2 regions of the Bacillus thuringiensis genome follow, and region 1 is predicted to be linked to the other one. Evidence: riboswitches for the same ligand, from Rfam matches in the RefSeq annotation. Region 1 holds a riboswitch; the other holds the start of a gene.

Region 1 (3,126 bases):
TTTCACCGCTATAATGCTGTAAGTTTGTATCAGCCATAAAACTAATTGCTGTATTAAAAGCGAGCGTAGGCTCCATCCCTTCAATATGCGCTGGATTTAGTGGCAGCACACCTTGTAATCTGAAAATGAAGTATACGACAACGATCATAAATCCATTTAATAAAACTAATGATAATGCGTACTGTTTCCACGTTTGATTGTATGCTTTTACACCCGTAATTTTAAAAATAAGTTTTTCAAAAGGCCCGAATACTTTATCTAACGTTTTGCTACCTTGAAAAGCTTTTTCTAAATAAATCCCCGTTGGCTTTGCTACTAAAATAAACAAGAGCATTGTAATAATGACTGCAACCCAAATCATAATGAATGATTCCCCCTAATTAAAACTTCTCTGGATTTAATAATGCATACACTAAATACACTGTAATTGCTGCGACAATAACCGATAAGACAATCATCATGATTGCTTTCCTTCTTTCACAACTTTATCTGACCAACTTGCAAGACTTGCCATCGATGCAACTAATAAAATAAAAATCCCGACCATTACAACATCTAACATAACTATCCCTCTCTTCTTTTTGTAAAAATTTACCATTAAAATATTAAAAAAGAACACTGAGCTCTACTCAGTGTTCAAAAAATGAACAACAAAAAGTAAACCTCCTCTCTAAACGCTTACGAGGTTAGCTGTCGGATTCGGGCCTAAAGAGTAGCCCTACTTTCAAAACTGAAAGATTCACCCCAAGTGACGATGCACAAAATTGGTTCCCCCGCTCCATTTCTGGAACTCAGCGATTTTAGGTTTTTTTGGAAATTTTATGAATGATTTATGAGAGTAAATATACTCCTCTATATTTCACTTGTAAAGGGCTAAATTTCTTAAAATAATAATATTTACATTCGTTTAAACGCTTACATTGAAGATTATTACTATTATTTCATCTATTTTCTTTATTTCTCTTCTCTTTTCTTAAAAATGACCTTTTAAATATGAAATAAAAAGAGCGAATGACATGAAGTGCATAGCTTGTTGCACTCAGCATTCGCTCTTTTTTATTCAACCTTTATTCTCCTCGTAAAAATGCACGTAAATTTCTCCCACGAATATAAACTTGTGTCAATTCTGCATGTAGCTGCTCATACTCGGTAATATCCATCTCTAAATACAAAGCATCTTTTGATGGTAATATAATATATGGCCCGGGAAAAAGGGGATCAATCTGAACCAATTCTTGAACTCGCTCTACCGATACTGCCCAACGATTTGCTATATCTCCAAGTAATAGTACCTTCATCATTTCTTCCCCCGCCCTATTCAAAAAATAAAAAAGAAATATTATCACAATTTGTAAACACGACAAACTTAGCTCCAATTGTTTCATAGAGCCTCGCTGGATATCGTTTATTCCTTGTAACAACAGTAATAGGTGCTTGAAAAGAAAAACGAATGTGTTCTGTGAAGAAACTAACGATTGGAAGCTCATCCCCTAGTAAAATCACCTTCTTAATGCACTCACAAATACTAGTAAAATCCTGCTCCTTACTACAACTATAAGTCCAATCAAACCCACAATTCCTAACTTCAGCCGCTACCTCTTCATTTGCTGTAAAAATAATTAACTCATGCTGAAATGCAACTAGATCTCTTAAACTATTTACCTTACTTTCTTCTCCAACACAAATAAGTGTTAGTTCCATGTACCTCATCCTCCTTAGTATAAAAGAAATCAAACATAGATTGATATTCCCCTATACTAATCAGATCGATGAAGTGATGTATCCATCATGGCACCGTCCTCTCTCAAGACGCTTACGAAGTTAGCTGTCGGATTCGGGCTTTGAGAGTAGCCCTACTTTCAAATTTGAAAGATTCACCCCTAGTGACACTGCACAAATTGGTTCCTCCGCTCCATATAATTGGACTCAGCGTTTACAAAAAAATATATTCTGGCTGATATATTACTCCTGTATTTTGAAAAAGTAAACAGAAAAAAAGCCAGTTATAAAACTGGCTTTTCACTTACCTATACACGCGTTCTATTCACTTTATACGCAAAATGATTCGTCGGTCCATGACCACTACCAATATTCAATGGCTCTTCAATTGCTATACTAATAAATCGTTTTGCTTCTTGAACAGCATCTTCAATTGAGTATCCTTTCGCAAGTCCTGCTGTAACCGCTGAAGCAAATGTACACCCACTTCCGTGCGTTTGCTTTGAAGGAATTCGCTCGCTTCTAAACTCAATAAATTCTTCTCCATCAAAGAGGAAATCAATTACTTCATTACCTTGATATTCTGCATGTCCGCCCTTCATAAGCACATATTTAGCACCTAATTCGTGCAATACTTTTGCAGCTTCCTTACTATCTTCAACATTATGAATCTCCATCCCAGTTAACACTTCTGCTTCTGGAACATTCGGTGTTATAACGGTTGCTACTGGTAATAAATATTCTTTTAATGCATGAACTGCTTCTTGCTGTAATAATGATGCACCGCCTTTTGCGATCATAACGGGATCTAGCACAATATTATTCCAGCCAAATTTTTTAATTTGTTCTGCAACAATTTGAATTATTTCACTACTAAATAACATTCCTAGTTTCACTGCATCTGGTGTTAAATCCGTACCAATTGAATTCAGCTGTTCTGTAATACCTTCTAACGGAACAGGATATACCCCTTGAACGCCAAGCGTGTTTTGAGCAGTAATTGCCGTAATAGCCGTCATTCCGTATACACCAAGCTCTTGGAATGTTTTTAAATCCGCCTGAATTCCAGCACCGCCGCCACTATCAGATCCTGCAATTGTTAAAGCTTTATTCACTTTCATCCCACTCATCCTTTTCTATCCAAAATAGCGATGATAAATCGTTTTTGCTTCGCTTATATCTTTCGTTCCATGTACGAGCACACGGCCATCTTTAAAGGCGACTAACCTCTTGTCTTCAACAGAAAATGATAATAAATATGGATTTACATTTAAATCATTCACGCGACCTTCCAGCAACTCTTTATATTGTTCAAAATTCATTTCTTCTTTATGAGGTGGTCTAATTTGAACTGTATTTCGCCCGCATAAAACTGCTGTTTTTGATGTGTTCTCTTTATTTAAATAC
Region 2 (3,126 bases), 1.1 Mb from region 1:
CGTTAATTTTAAAGCCCATCCTTCAGGTTTTTCACGAAGCCACTTTAATACCATCCCTGTTTGAGAAAGTGTAAATGGAATAAATACACCTACTGCATATAACGGAATTAAATGTTCTGTTTGTCCTTGGAAAGCTACAATTAAAATAATTGAAGCAACTCCAAGTATTATAATACCGTTTGAGTAACCTAGACGGTCTCCTCTAATCGTAAACATTCTCGGTATGAATTTATCTTTTGCGAGGTTAACCGCTAATAAAGGAAATGCAGAATAGCCTGTATTAGCTGCGAGAATTAATATTAAAGCTGTTGTACCTTGTATGAAATAGTACATGAAATTACGTCCAAATGTTTGTTCAGCAATTTGAGAAACAACTGTTACTTCTTTACTCGGCGTCACTCCGTAATAATAAGCTAAAAATACAATTCCTGAAAATAACACAGCAAGTAATGCACCCATTGCAAGCAATGTTTTTGCAGCATTGTTTGGCGCAGGATCTTTAAAGTTCGGAATTGCATTTGAAATTGCTTCAACACCTGTTAAAGCAGAACTACCTGATGCAAATGCTCTTAACAGTAAAAACAAACTAATGCCCGCAACCGGCGTTCCGATCGGCGTGTGTAAAGCCTGCGAAACGTGACCAGTCAAAATATTATATATGCCTACACCAATTAATATAAATAGTGCTAAAACAAATAAATAAACAGGATATGCTAAAACGGAAGCTGATTCCGTTACTCCTCTTAAATTTAAGATGGTAATAAATATAACAAATATAATCGCAATGATTACATTATGTGCATGTAAACTAGGAAAAGCAGATGTTAGCGCATCTGTACCTGCAGATACACTTACCGCAACAGTTAAAATATAGTCGACTAATAAAGATCCTCCAGCAATTAAGCCTGGATTCATCCCTAAATTTTCTTTTGATACAACATACGCTCCCCCGCCATGCGGATAAGCAAAAATAATTTGACGATAAGATAAAATAAGGGCTGTCAATAATACTAATACCCCAACAGCGATCGGAATGGAATACCAATAAGCGATCGCTCCCACACCTGCTAAAGCAATTAAAATTTGTTCTGGACCGTAAGCAACTGATGACAATGCGTCAGAAGATAAAATAGCTAAAGCTTTCGTTTTATTAAGCTTTTGTTCTCCAAGCTCTGTTGATTTTAACGGTCTTCCAATTAAAAATCTTTTAATAGATGAAACCAATGCTGTCCACTCTCCAATAATTTTGTACGAACTTTTCTGCTTGTTACAGCAAGTAAACGATTTCTTCAGAAAACAAAAAATGTCTACAAGCCATAGCGAAATAGACTTGTAGACATTATTTTTTTTGTCGCACAAGCTCCACCTTCCTTCTCAATATAACGCTTACGAGGTTAGCTGTCGGATTCGGGCCTATGAGTAGCCCTACCTTTTTCAAGGATTCACCCCATCGGATTATGTACTAATCCGTAAAAACGGGTCCCCCGTACCATGCGGTTTCAGCGATTTAGAAAATTGAAACTGTGGATTATAATACTCCTTTATTTTCAAAAAGTAAACAAAAATTTTTAATAAGAAAAAAATTAAAATGATTGCGCATAATCCGCTGAGAAATATACATAATGAATATTAAAAATCCGCAAAGGAGACCCATATGTCTAAAGAAAAGAAGCCTATTTTTTCCGATTCATATTTAGATGCAGTAGCAAATGAAATTAATCAGTTATATGGTAAACGTGAACAGGAAATAAATTTGACAGATAGAACGAAAAGAAATAAATAATTTGTCATACAAAAAAATAAAAAAGATAGCAATACACTTATATATTGCTATCTTTTTTATTTTTTCATACATCTAATTCTATTACAGATTTGTTAAAGGTCATCTCTTCATACACCTTTAAATTTTGATATATAGTTCCTAATAATGGTGCCGCTATAGAAAATTGCTCTGCTACATCCAGTAAATATCCTTGCAAGTGCTTCCCTTCAATAAACGAACCCTTTTCCATATCACGCTGCATCGATGACTTCATATCATATGAAATTTTATCAATCGTTTTCATATGTTCCTGGGCAATATTAGCCTTTACTGGAGCTCCTAATACTCTCATGATTTGTACAGATTCCTCAAACACATTACGGATAAAATCACGGCCGCCTTCACTTTCACGGATTGGTCCAATTGGTGCACGCATTAACGTTGTCACACCTGACATTACAGTAATAAATAAATATTTATGCCACATATCTTGCGTAATATTTTCACTTAAAACAAAACTAGATTTCGTACCTGAAAATGCTTTAGAAATATGCTTTACTCTCTCTGAATTTTGAGACTTAATTTCTCCAAACACAAGTCTGTTGGCAGCGCTAGTTTGTACAATTTCTCCTTGATCGTTTAACGTCGTCTCGATAAAGCATAAACCGCCAATTACTTTTTCTTCGCCGAATTCTTTTTGTAGTAGTGATAAATGAGCGATACCATTTAACAATGGAATGATTACAGTATTATCGCCAACAAACGGCTTCAAATCTTGAATAGCCTCGTTTAAGTGATACGCTTTTGTTGAAAATAAAATAACATCAAATTGAAAAGTTCTCTCTTCTTTCGTTATTAATTTCGGTTGGAAGGAAAAATCCCCGTTAACACTTCGGATTACAAGTCCTCTTTCCTCTAATTGTTTTTTCCGTTTACTACGAACAAGAAACGTGACATCTTCTCCCTTCTCGACTAACCTGCCACCAAAAAATCCTCCGACTCCACCAGCGCCTAATACTAAAATCCGCATACAGCATCCCCCTTTTTAAAATACAATTTTATAACTTTTAGTATACATAACATTATACATGTTCCCTGCTAAATAAGCTGAATTTTCACTCTTAAACAAGTATAAAACAGTGGTTATTTTCAAATAAATTTGGGCATGTTGTTTCTATAGCATATATGGAAAGGAAACAATGTAGATGGAGGCAATACAAGCAATTGAGGAAAAAGGTGTAGCAACAGCTATATTTCAATTTATATTCCCGTTTTCGTTTAAAGCTGGATATGAACAAGATATGTTCCCTTTCTTACAAAAAAACGATTTTCGTCCTTTTCGGCTCGATCATCTCGATGATGAA

What was found. Region 1 has a riboswitch for cyclic di-AMP ahead of AC241_RS03935 (hypothetical protein). Riboswitches for the same ligand answer to the same signal wherever they lie in the genome.
Positions count from the first base shown of each region.
Region 2: another riboswitch for cyclic di-AMP. It lies ahead of AC241_RS09535 (APC family permease); the one in region 1 lies ahead of AC241_RS03935 (hypothetical protein).

Region 1 is NZ_CP012099.1:758,705-761,830, reverse strand. It holds gene kdpA (potassium-transporting ATPase subunit KdpA) at 1-361, opposite strand, end outside; gene kdpF (K(+)-transporting ATPase subunit F) at 381-458, opposite strand; gene AC241_RS03945 (SipW-dependent-type signal peptide-containing protein) at 458-562, opposite strand; cyclic di-AMP (ydaO/yuaA leader) riboswitch at 662-807, opposite strand; gene AC241_RS35655 (hypothetical protein) at 942-1,064, opposite strand; gene AC241_RS03940 (hypothetical protein) at 1,068-1,301, opposite strand; gene AC241_RS03935 (hypothetical protein) at 1,315-1,701, opposite strand; cyclic di-AMP (ydaO/yuaA leader) riboswitch at 1,795-1,942, opposite strand; gene thiD (bifunctional hydroxymethylpyrimidine kinase/phosphomethylpyrimidine kinase) at 2,028-2,840, opposite strand; gene thiF (thiazole biosynthesis adenylyltransferase ThiF) at 2,856-3,126, opposite strand, start outside.
Region 2 is NZ_CP012099.1:1,810,868-1,813,993, reverse strand. It holds gene AC241_RS09535 (APC family permease) at 1-1,224, opposite strand, end outside; cyclic di-AMP (ydaO/yuaA leader) riboswitch at 1,369-1,515, opposite strand; gene AC241_RS35675 (hypothetical protein) at 1,655-1,783, shown strand; gene panE (2-dehydropantoate 2-reductase) at 1,848-2,792, opposite strand; gene AC241_RS09520 (hypothetical protein) at 2,968-3,126, shown strand, end outside.